Bythopirellula goksoeyrii: one gene and its partner. Each later gene encodes a partner of the first gene's protein in a complex. Links are inferred from orthologs where the notes say so. Each region holds a gene or a part of one and is shown in the gene's direction. Other genes may lie near its edges.

What was found.
Region 2: the proteins of rpsJ (region 1) and nusB are in contact, whole or in part, in a solved structure (PDB 3D3B), measured with the Escherichia coli proteins. The link is inferred for Bythopirellula goksoeyrii from one-to-one orthologs.

Annotation. Positions count from the first base shown.
Region 1 is NZ_CP042913.1:1,195,139-1,200,780, reverse strand. What follows is about bases 2,796-5,618. They hold rpsJ (30S ribosomal protein S10), read left to right. Parts: upstream 2,796-3,956; coding sequence 3,957-4,280; downstream 4,281-5,618. Other genes in these bases: rplD (50S ribosomal protein L4), read left to right, coding at 5,188-5,618; rplC (50S ribosomal protein L3), read left to right, coding at 4,487-5,140; Pr1d_RS04775 (PEP-CTERM sorting domain-containing protein), read right to left, coding at 2,796-3,486. In the rest of the region: Pr1d_RS04790 (DUF1668 domain-containing protein), read right to left, coding at 1-522; Pr1d_RS04785 (DUF1559 domain-containing protein), read right to left, coding at 579-1,517; Pr1d_RS04780 (hypothetical protein), read right to left, coding at 1,514-2,773; more of Pr1d_RS04775, read right to left, coding at 2,770-2,795; more of rplD, read left to right, coding at 5,619-5,642. UniProt on the Escherichia coli protein: Involved in the binding of tRNA to the ribosomes. Part of the processive rRNA transcription and antitermination complex (rrnTAC). The complex forms an RNA-chaperone ring around the RNA exit tunnel of RNA polymerase (RNAP).
Region 2 is NZ_CP042913.1:3,598,365-3,604,739, forward strand. The notes cover bases 1,018-3,792. They hold nusB (transcription antitermination factor NusB), read left to right. Parts: upstream 1,018-2,076; coding sequence 2,077-2,508; downstream 2,509-3,792. Other genes in these bases: rho (transcription termination factor Rho), read left to right, coding at 1,018-1,520; ribH (6,7-dimethyl-8-ribityllumazine synthase), read left to right, coding at 1,552-2,013; ftsY (signal recognition particle-docking protein FtsY), read left to right, coding at 2,606-3,547. Outside these bases: more of rho, read left to right, coding at 39-1,017; Pr1d_RS14335 (ammonium transporter), read left to right, coding at 4,044-5,396; Pr1d_RS14340 (P-II family nitrogen regulator), read left to right, coding at 5,858-6,205. UniProt on the Escherichia coli protein: Part of the processive rRNA transcription and antitermination complex (rrnTAC). The complex forms an RNA-chaperone ring around the RNA exit tunnel of RNA polymerase (RNAP).

The DNA of each region.
Region 1 (5,642 bases):
TTCGGAATCGATCAGCGTCACCGTGGCATCGGCCAGCGGTTTGCCTTCCCAAAAGACCGTGGCGGCCAGTCCTCCAGGTTTGTTTTCGGGCACAATATTCAGCTTCAATTCAGAGGAAGGCGTTACGCCTGCAAACTTGCCGTCGGCTGGTGGCAGAAGATGCTGCGAGTAGTAACACAGCATCGAACCTCCATAGATCCCATACTCGCGAACCGTTTCGATAGAGGCAGTCTTGCCCGCAGGAAGCGGCATCTCCAAACCGACATAGTCATCCGTTTCACGTTCCGCAGACGTCAACTTCTCGCGCTTCCCCTGGCCGGCATTCGCAAACACTTCAGCACCCGCGATCGGCTCAGGAAGATGGTAGTTGCGTTCTTGAGGGCTTTCGCCGAAAAAGAGCAAACCCGTGCGGGTCTCCCCGGCGGGCTCCGAGTCGAGCCACAAGAAATGGGCAGAAGCGGACGAAGCCGACAGGCAAACGACCACCAATAATAGAGTCAACAACGAACACTGCTTCAACATGACAACACCTTCTGGTGAGTAAAAACAAGCCGACGACGCTTGTCGTCGACGGGAGACTAAAATGAATGGTCGAGTTCGCCGCCGGCGCGGGTAACGAGTGCTCTGCGAATTCCTGGTTCAACCTCATCGCGAAGAAATCTAACACTCCCATCAAGCAAAGCGAAATGAACGCCGCCAGGATGATCACTCCTGTAGGTACGATTGCTATCAGGGGCAATGAACTGTTTAGAGTTGTTGTAGAGATGAGGGTTTTCAGCGGCCATATGGCCCCAGGCCTTAAGCCAATAGCTATCAGCCCAGGCAAAACCAGTCATTTTACCAAAGGTGACGATTCCCGCAGATGAACATGGAGCCTCCATTTTATCGGCGAAGGCGAAATTAGTTTCACCAACCAAAAGAGTGTGCGAGGTGCCGTCGGCGATGTCTTTCATCCCCAGGTTATATTCATCGAGTTCGGCGGGTTGGGCGAAAGCACCATCATTGAGCTGATAGTAGTCCGAACGTGTCGAAATCATGTAGCTCCCGGGAGCAAGTAGTTCACCACAGTCACTTCCCACGGAGTAATTGGGTGGGCTCAGCGACGGACACATGAATACGTCAAAGGGAGCAGTTGTAATCGGCAGGTTCTCGGGCGAAGCAACGGATTTAGTTAAATCATACTGAGCAGACATGCTCGTTTGTTCGAGATAAGGTAGCAGCAAGACAAACGTACTGCCCAGGTTGCTCGTCGCGCTACCACCCACCTTCGGTGGTGGGAGGTGCTTGTGGGCGTCGTGAAAGTTTTGAGTTGCGATGCCGACCTGACGTAGATTATTCCGGCAACTGCAACGTCGCGCAGCTTCGCGAGCGGTTTGGATTGCGGGAAACAACAAGGCAACCAACACGCCGATGATCGCAATAACAACCAACAGCTCCACAAGAGTGAAACCACGTCGCGCAGCAATTGTAATGCGAGTATCGCAGTTCTGGTAGCTGGAATGCTTGGCCAAGGTCATTGCCGCTCTCCGGTTAATGGCATCCTAGAAGTGAGGTTCATAATGACACCGAATATCACTAGCATTAGTGAAGTAGGCTCGGGTACAGAAACCATAAAAGATGGTGTCGATGTGTCTAGGGTGGTAGCAGTCGAGTTCGTGCCGTAATGTAGCTGCCAGTCGCTGAGGTCATCGGCGCCCAAGAAGCTATTCGAGCCCCCTCGCTGCCAAATCAAGAAATCTCGGCCATCGACATCCTCATCACTATCGAAATCACCCGGCTGGTTCTGTTCGATGATCGAGTAATCGATCTGCAGCGTCGCCGCCTCGGCTCCCCCAATATTATGACCGACTGCTTCTTTCAGAAACCACTGAGGGTATTCGCTAAAACCGCCTGTGCCAGGCTGCGAAGCCGCGTGTAGAGACGAAACCGCAAACGCCAAAGATCCGTTGGCCAGCGATTCTTGCAGGTACTGCTCAACACCCACCTCGGCCAGATTGATCTCAAAAGTAAAGATCGTGTTGTTGGCGACGGGGTCTCCATGGACAAGCCCAGGTACCTTGCCAATGGCCCAAGGAGCGGCATCGAAGGGAGAAGCCGTGTTGCCCACTGCCGTCGCACTATAGCCCCCGGTGATATTGTTAGACACGTCCACATATTGCCCTGGGTCGCTGCTGTTCCCGGCAAGTGGATAGGCAATATACCCAGCGGCGGTGTAAGGGAAATCGCCCTCCGAAAGCAAAAGGTCTTCGGGGTCGTTTGGGCCGAAGTCAAAATCAGTATACCCTTGGGTTAAGCCCACGCCGAACAATTCGATGGGGCGTGCCACGCTCCAGCTTCCCCCCATGGCTTCTGTGAGGGCAGCAACTGGCGTTTCGGGAGTCTCGCTATATTGGATCGGTTCTGTCCCGAACGAACTATTTCGCAACTTGAGCGTCATCGTGACCAATTCAATCTCGTAGGAAGTCGCTGGTAAACCGGGAGAGATGTCACTCGATGTGTCGAAGGCAATGATGTTGGAAGACCGACGGGCCGGATCCGCAGCAGTTTCCGGCACGAACTGATTGCCATCGAGCGCAAATTCTCCGCGAAAAGTCGGGCCCGTACCTCGGATTCCAGGGTCTGTATTAAACTGGTAAGACCACAGATCGAAGTCAGGGGCAGCCCAAGTTGCGGAATCTGCCCTTGCCGGATTTGCCATCAAGACAATTAGCCCTGCGGCTAGCATTTGAGCTGGTCGTAAATGTCGCTCGATTTCACGCAACACAGAATTCATCCAACCGCTCCGAGCAGAAGATTGCGTCGACGCAGCAGGACTCCCGCGCCTGCCAATAATCCAAGCAATGCTGACGAAGGCTCGGGAATTCTTTCTGGGAAAAACCCAGAGGGCTGAATTGCTGTATCGATGGAGACCTGGTCGAGACTCAACATGGCTTCGACGGCACCAAAGTTGAGTGTGAGGTCCGTAACGTCTGGTCCCACACCATCGCCGTAGTTGGCATAAGACACTTGGAAGAGGAATTGATGCTCTACCGTAGCGCCACGGCCAGGAATTTCCACACGGGATAACTCGTTATGCTTCACCGGCGCGAGCGAATTAAGAGCGAGACTGCTCACATCTAGTTCCGTACCACCGACCTTTATCTGCACCAGAGCGGTGAGGTCGTAACTCGGAATATCCTGCTCAGGGATCGTGACGACGAATTGGGCGGCCGAAGCAGCGCCGTAGATGTTTCCTGAACCCAATGGCAAGGCTGTCCCCGTGGTTTCCGTGAGCGATGCCGTACCACTTGGGTTGATGTTACCCACGTCGGGCGTGCTGTCTGTGGGGTAAGAGTCAAAGAAATCCCAATGTTGGTAGGTGGTATTCACATCGCCACGGTTCCAGGACTGTGGGGCGGCAAAATCCGCATTGGCGGGGGTGGTGATTGTCAGTGAGAATAGCCCAAAAATTAGGGCATACAGCGTTCTTGTGAGCATTTTCGTCATGAGCAGGTAAATTCCGGGTGCTTAGAATAAAGGGCTTATTAAATTGATACTGACTCTCAACAGCAATAACATAGCGATTATTTAACGCACTACAAGTGCGAAAAATGAGAATTGCGAATCTTTTTCTGATTGCGCACAGGCTTGAGTCGGCGGTTAGATTTGCGATGGAGCGCAAGGCTTACGCCGTCCCGCTCGCCAATGATTCTCGGCGAGCGGGTGGCAAATGCCCCCTGTATGTTTACTGCTGCCAATCGCATTCGCCTTGCGACAAAGTTCACCCACTCACCCCAGCTGTTAGGGTCGCATCGCTGCACCAAAGAATAATTCTGAATCTCTCGTGTTGAGCCCATTGACCCATTATCGGTTCTGATCTAAAATCTGCGATTCGCCACAACACATTGTCGTCAGTGTGTTCGAGCGAATTTGTTCTTTGATATTTGGGTGTCGAGTCCTGTTGGTGGGGAATAAGCGTGGCCGCTGCTAAGGAAGTTATTCGTATTCGGATGGAAGCCTACGATCACTCGGTCTTGGATCAGAGTGCCCTGGAGATCGTGGACACTGCTAAGCGCACCAACTCCGAGGTGCATGGCCCTATACCGTTGCCAACGAGGATAGAGCGTTACACCGTTTTGTCCGGTCCTCATGTCGACAAGAAGGCGCGTCAACAGTTTGAGATTCGAACCCATAAGAGACTGATCGACATCGTCCAGGCTACGGCCAAGACCATTGAAGCCCTCAACAAGCTAAGTCTTCCTGCGGGTGTCGATATTAAGATCAAGGCTACGACAGCCTAAGAAAAAAACAACAATTCCTATCCGGATAAATCTGGGTAATTTACATGCAACGGATGTTGCGTAGGTAAGCCTCGCTGCGGTGAGTGTCTCCTGCGGCAGCGGCAAACTGACTTCGGACCAATACTGCGACAGCGGATCATTGTCTAGGGATCACTTACATGGCTAAAGACGAAAAAGTTGTCGGAATACTGGGTCGGAAGATCGGTATGACCCAGATTTTTGATGAATCTGGCCAGTCAGTGCCCGTGACCATTCTTCAGGCTGGGCCTTGCGATGTTCTTCAGGTCCGCTCAACCGACCGCGATGGCTATGAGGCTGTTCAGTTGGGCTACCTCGATAAGCCTCGTCGCCTGGCCTCCCGCGCGCAACGTGGGCAGGTCGCGAAATTAGACAGTAAGCGCAGTAAGAAGCGTGCTGCTGCTGGCGTGGAATTGCTCGCTAAGGCCAATTGTGAGCCCAAGCGATATATTCGCGAGATTCGCGGGCCTGCTGGCGACCTTGATGTGGGTGGTCAGGTAAGTGTCGACGCATTTCAAGGCATTGCAACCGTAGACGTCGTTGGCACCAGTAAGGGGCGGGGTTTCTCGGGTGCTATGAAGCGTCATAATTTCGCAGGTCAGAGGGCAACTCACGGCGTGAAGAAGTGTCATCGCCATATGGGAGGTACCGGTTGCAGTGCGACTCCAAGTCGTCTGATGAAGGGTGTGAAGATGCCTGGCCAGTATGGTGCAGCACGTTGCACGGTTCGCAATCAAAAGATCGTGCGGATCGACGCAGAGAACAACTTGCTTTTGGTTAAAGGTGCCGTGCCCGGGCCCAACGGTGGGTATGTCGTAGTCAAGAAAAGTAACAAGCTATAGGACGGACTTGTCGCTTCAGCGGCTAGTTGTAGTTGGATTAAGAGACAATGCCAAAACTAACTGTACACGATGCAAAAGGTAAAAAGGTCGGCACCTACACTGTCGAGCCGACCGATTTCGCTCCGCGCATCAATAAGCAGCTTTTGCACGACGCGGTCGTAATGTATCAGGCCAATCAGCGGCAAGGTTCGCACCAGACCAAGACTCGCAGTATGGTCGCAGGTACGACCAAGAAGCTGTACCGACAAAAAGGCACTGGTAATGCCCGTGCCGGGTCGAGGCGAAGTGGTATCCGGACTGGTGGTGGGCATATTCACGCCATTAACAATCGCGACTACTCGTATTCGCTTCCCCGCAAGGCATTGCGTTTAGCTACGCGAATGGCGATCGCCTCGAAAATTAGAGATGATGAAATCACGTTGATCGACAAGCTGGAGTTTTCCGAGCCAAAAACCCGGGAAATGGCCGGTGTGCTCGGTCACTTGGGTTGTCAGGGTGAGTC
Region 2 (6,375 bases), 2.4 Mb from region 1 along the record:
GCGCGCCACACTCTCTCACTTTTCAGGAGATTTTTACTATGTCTGAATCATCCAACTACGGCACAAGGTCTGGACGAAGTTCGTCCTACAATCGCCGACGCCGACCCTACGACAACAGTAGTGACAGCCACATCGATGGCGACGCTTTGGCGCAACTAGAGCGAGAAGAGCCACTCTCGATCGCTGAAGAACTGGACAAGGCAGCCGAGCGTGTTCGCCGTGTCGGCAAATCCATCGAGCGAACCGACACGCCCGACCCCAATATGCACATCGCTGCCTTGCAAAAGATGCAGATGCCGGAGTTGATTGAGGTTGCCGAGGCCGAAGGGGTTGAAGAAGCAGCCGGTCTGAAAAAGCAAGACCTGATTTTCCGCATCCTCAAACAGCGGGTAAAACTCGACGGGATGATGTCCGGAGAAGGAACGCTAGAAATCCTTCCTGATGGATTCGGTTTCTTACGTAGCCCTGACTACCACTATCTCTCCTGCCCAGACGACATCTATGTATCGCCGAGTCAGATTCGCCGGTTTGGTTTGCATACGGGTGCAACCGTGGCGGGGACTATTCGTCCTCCCAAGGAGAACGAACGATATTTTGCTTTATTGAGAATTGAGTCCGTCAACGGTGCCGATCCTAATCTGCTCTCTCGCAAGGTGTATTTTGACAATCTGACCCCCGAGCATCCCGACTCACGGATCGTTATGGAGTCGACTCCCGACGAAATCGCGATGCGGGTGGTCGATATGATCGTGCCAATCGGCTTCGGCCAACGCGGATTGATCGTCAGCCCCCCACGGGCTGGTAAAACTATACTCATGCAGAAAATGGCCAAGAGTGTATTGGTCAATTATCCCGACGCCTATGTTGTGATGCTGCTCATCGATGAGCGGCCTGAAGAAGTTACTGACATGGAACGTGAGGTGAAGGGCCCCAACTGCGAAGTGATTAGCTCCACGTTTGACGAACCGGCGGCTCGGCACATTCAGGTGGCCGAGATGGTCATCGAAAAGGCCAAGCGAATGGTGGAATACGGCCGCGACGTGGTTGTCTTCCTCGATTCGATCACCCGCTTGGCACGGGCTTGGAACTCGGAGTGTCCAAGTTCCGGCAAGATTCTTTCAGGAGGTATCGACGCCAACGCGATGCAGCGTCCAAAACGGTTCTTTGGCTCGGCCCGTAAAGTGCAAGAGGGTGGGTCGCTGACGATCATTGCCACGGCACTTGTTGATACTGGCAGTCGCATGGACGAAGTCATCTTTGAGGAGTTCAAAGGGACTGGCAACCAGGAAATCGTGCTCGATCGCCAATTGGTCGACAAACGGATCTGGCCCGCCATCGACATCAATCGCAGCGGTACCCGTCGCGAAGAAATGCTCATGGATCCCGAAGAACATCGTCGCGTGTGCATGTTGCGGCGCGTGCTGAACGAAATGAGCCCCACCGATGCCATGGACCTGCTGACGACACGCCTTCGCAAAACCAAGTCGAATGCCGAGTTCTTGATGAGTATCAAGGAGTAGGACGTCCTCGCCTATCGGTGCAATTTCACCCATGGAAAAACCTCCATTAGACGGTTCAGAGCGTTTTGCAATTGTCGTGGCTGAGTGGAATCGCTCGATCACGGCAAAACTGCTCGAAGGTGCGCTGAGTACCCTCTCAGCCGCAGGGGTGGCTGATGCCCAGATCGATGTTGCGTGGGTACCCGGGGCTTGGGAGATCCCGCTGGTCGCACAGCGGTTCGCCCAATGCCAGAAATACGCGTCGGTGATTAGCCTGGGTGCGGTCATTCGAGGCGAGACGTCGCACGATCAGCACATCAATCGTGCGGTGAGTCTTTCCCTGCAGCAGATTGCCTTGGCGTGTGATCTGCCGATGATTTTTGGGCTTCTGACCTGCGAAACGATGGAGCAGGCAATCCATCGTTCTGGGGGCAACGTGGGCAATAAAGGAGCCGAGTGTGCCGAGGCTGCCTTGCGGATGGTCGCATTGCTCAAGAACTCCCCACCGAAGTAGAATGCCCCAGCGGCTGTTCGAAGAATAGTGACGCAATTTATTTAACCCCCCGAATGTCTTCCCATGGCAAATCGTAGTCGAGCTCGCGAAGTTGCGCTGCAAGCGCTGTTTCAGGAAGATCTCAATCCGAGAGAATCTCGCGATCAGGTTATGCCTCTGCTGGAAAACCGTTTGAAGGAACCGGAGCTACGCGAATTTGCTATCTCGCTCGTACTCGGGGTTTTGCGAAATCGAGAAGAACTGGATGCGTTGATTGCCGCTAAAGCAGACAATTGGAGTGTCTCGCGGATGGCCGCGACGGATCGCAATGTGATTCGCTTGGGTGCCTTTGAAATTCGCTACACGGACACTCCGCCTAGGGTAGCCATCGACGAAGCGGTCGAACTGGCGAAACGCTTTGGGTCTGCTAACTCTTCTCAGTTTGTGAACGGAATTCTTGACAAGTTGATCGAAAGGAAAGAGAGCGAAAGTGACGAATTACCCAAGCACGAATGAATGACAAAGTCCGAATAACGATTGCCCTATAGCATTTCGTCCTTCAGGCTTCGACATTCTCTCGTCATTCCGTCATTCGTCATTCGTACTTAAACACATGGGAATTTTCGACAAGTTTCGTAGTGGTCTGAAAAAGACCGCCAATCTTCTGAAAACTGACGTTCGTGATCTTTTTAAGAGTGAAGGACGACTGATTGACGATCAGTTCCTTGATGAGATGCGGGCCATACTATTCAAAACCGACATGGGCTACGATTCCATCGAAAAGATCGTAGACGAAGTCGCCACGAAGATGCGTGGTCGAGTTGTGACACTTGAAGAAGTCGTTGCGACTTGGAAGGCGAAGCTTACCGAACTCATGGCTCAAGAAAATTCTCCGATTAAGTTTGCTGAATCGGGTCCAACGGTCATCATGGTCTGCGGTGTAAACGGGGCCGGCAAAACGACTTCGATTGCAAAACTAGCACATTTACTAAAATCGCAAGGCAAAACAATTGTACTCGGGGCAGGGGACACGTTTCGTGCCGCTGCAGTCGAACAATTAACAATTTGGTCTAAACGGCTTGGTGTAAACCTGGTCACTGGAGAGCAAGGTGCCCATCCCGCATCAGTCGCTTATCGGGCGGTCGAAGAATGTATCTCAACCGGGGCTGATGTTTGTATCGTCGATACAGCTGGCCGACTACAGACTCAAAAAAACCTGATGGCTGAGCTTACCAAGATCCAGCAATCGATCCGCAAGCTGATCCCCGAGGCACCACATGAAGTGCTTCTGGTGCTCGATGCCACGACAGGTCAGAACGGAATCAGCCAAGCGAGCAACTTCACAGAGGCCGTGGATTGCACAGGTATAATCCTAGCGAAACTCGATGGTACTGCCAAAGGTGGTGTCGTTGTCGCTATCAAGCAGCAAGTGGGGCTCCCTGTCAAATATGTCGGTGTAGGTGAACAACCCGAGGACTGGGCACTCTTCAATCCTGTTGATTTTGTCGACGCTCTGTTTGCCGAAATCGGTGCCACAAGTACGGCTTCAGCGTAGCGGTGCCTTTCAGCCGCCGGTTGCAAGGCGTCATTCCCGCGCAGGCGGGAATCTATTCGGCGGCATTTCAAGACTGGGTTCCCGCCTGCTCGGAAATGACGGTAGGAGCGGCCCTGCCCAAAAGCGCGACATCCTCTGATTAGCCTTCTTGCAGACTGATCGAATCACCCAAGATTTGATGATATTTTCTTGCGATGTAAACCCTTTTAATCAAAAAGGTTACGCTACACAACCAAGTTGATTTCCATGTGCTGGCACAATGATTGCATTAGCCCTGCCTCGGCGAGTGGCAAACTTCTCTGCAGGGTAGTCCTGCAGGTGTGCGAAGAGTTCTCGTCCGGGGTCTTTCCGTGAAGGCCCCCAGGACCCAAAAGGTGGAATTCTAGATAACTGTGCGGTCCTGCGGTGTAACTATCCTTCTGACAATGTAAAAAGGGCGAATGTTATGTTTTCTCTCGTGATGACTCGCAGCTGGCAATCTTTGCTAGTTGCCCTGATGCTGTCGCTCAGCGCGACGGCCCTTCTTAATCAGCCGGCTTGGGCTCAGGAAGACGTAGCTGTGACCGACGAAGCGGTTGTAGTGGAAGAGTCTGGTGATTTGGGCGTTGGCTATGCTCTCGACAATGCGATGCTGTTCCTCGCCGCGGTGTTGGTTTTCTTCATGCAAGCGGGTTTTGCCATGGTGGAAGCCGGCTTCAACTCCTCGAAGAATGCCGTCAATATCCTGTTTAAAAACTCGATGGATATTTGCGTCGGAGTGCTCTTATTCTACGCGATTGGTTTCGGCTTGATGTATCCAGGCAACTACGGAGTCGACGTCGAAGCTCACAAGTATTTTGCCTTTGGCGGTTTTGGGCTCGACGGCTACGAAGCTGCTGCCGATCGTACTTTCAGCCCTGAAGTTGACTGGTTTTTCCAAGCGGTATTCGCAGCTACCGCAGCGACAATCGTTTCTGGGGCCGTTGCGGGACGTATGAAAGTTGGAGCTTACTTGATTTATAGTGCTGTGCTCACGGCATTTGTCTATCCAGTGAGTGGTTTCTGGAAATGGGGCGGCGGTTGGCTGGGCCAAATGGGCTTTGCCGACTTCGCAGGATCAGCAGTTGTACACGCCGTGGGTGGTTTTGCCGGTCTGGCAGGAGCCATCATCCTTGGCCCTAGAATTGGTCGCTTTGTAAATGGCAAGTCAATTCCTATGCCTGGTCACAGCATGCCAATTGCTGCTTTGGGTGTCTTTATCCTGTGGTTCGGCTGGTATGGGTTTAATCCTGGTAGCCAGTTGGCCTTCCATTCCACTGGTGACATCGATGCCACGATGCACATTGCGATGACCACAACGCTTGCAGCCGGTGCTGGCGGAATTGTAGCCACTCTGCTGAGTTGGTTCATGTTTGGAAAGCCTGATCTTTCCATGGGCCTCAATGGCATCCTTGGTGGTTTGGTGGGAATTACGGCATGCTGCGATTGCATGTCAAACAATATGGCCATCGTTGTCGGTACGGTTTCCGCCGGTCTTGTGATTGCCGGAATACTTCTGCTCGATAAGCTGCAGATCGACGACCCGGTGGGTGCTTTCCCAGTCCATGGACTGTGTGGCCTCTGGGGTTGTATGGCCATTGGCATCTTACCTAACACTCTCACCGCTGGCCCTGAGCCATCGACGTCGTTCATGACCCAAGCGATCGGTACATTTTCGATTGCGGGGTGGGCCTTTGCAACGATGTTTGTTCTGTTCTCGATCCTCAAAGCAGCCGGAATCCTCCGAGTCTCTGAGGCGGAGGAGCAGCAAGGTCTCGATGTGAGTGAGCATGGAATGCAGGCCTACACCGGTACGCCTAGCTACTCATGATCCTTTGAGAATAGTTAATAGTATCGCCGCCTGTGGAGCGCTGGACCCTCCCAAGTGTTCCACAGGTGGCGCGAGTATAGTTTGGAAAGACCTTTGCCTGGGTCGTTGATGATGTCCCAACTGGCTTGGTTGCACTTCGCCGCCTACAGTGCGACCAAGCCGGGACTTCATCGCCTGAGCAGTTTTTCAATGCGGCAAATATCGCGCGGATTCCTACACCTTAAATTAGGTTTCGAATCGTCTGACGTCACCTTCCAGCCTACTGAGGTAAAGTTGAGCCGATAGCAGGCTCATCAAACCAGAAGGATGCCCCAATGGCTTGGGTGGGTTTTCCGCCTATTCCTGCCCAGGCCGGGGTGTCCCTGTTTGAAATGCGGATTGCGGATCGCGGGTTGCGGAATTAGGATAGTTGTCCACATTCTTCCTGATTCCGAACTCCACCTTCCCAATTCCGAATTCGAATGAAGCTTATCATTGCCATTGTCCAGCCAAGCAAGCTGGAAGACGTCAAAGCGGCCCTTTCCAAAGTGGAGGTGGTCCGACTCACGATTATGGACGTCCAAGGGTTTGGACGGCAAAAAGGCCAGACCGAGGTTTATCGCGGTCGCGAGATTACGGTCAACCTGTTGCGTAAAGTGCAACTGCAAATCGCCGTGAATGACAACTTTGTCGAACCCACCATAGACGCCATCATTGAAGGGGGACGCACCGGAGAAAGCGGTCAGATTGGCGACGGCAAGATCTTTGTTCTGCCCCTGGAAGATTGTATTCGTATTCGCACCGGAGAACGTGGTCCGGAAGCGATCTAGCGGAAACCGGCTTTATCAGGCGAATGCTTGAATCTACCCCATTCTCTTCTCCAATCGTAAAAGACTCTCCGTCATACGAGTCCGAGTGGTGGATTTGCACTTCGGGTTGGATTAAGATGTCTCGATTAGCGGTCCCATTAGGGATCTGGCTTTTCGCATTGCATCTCATT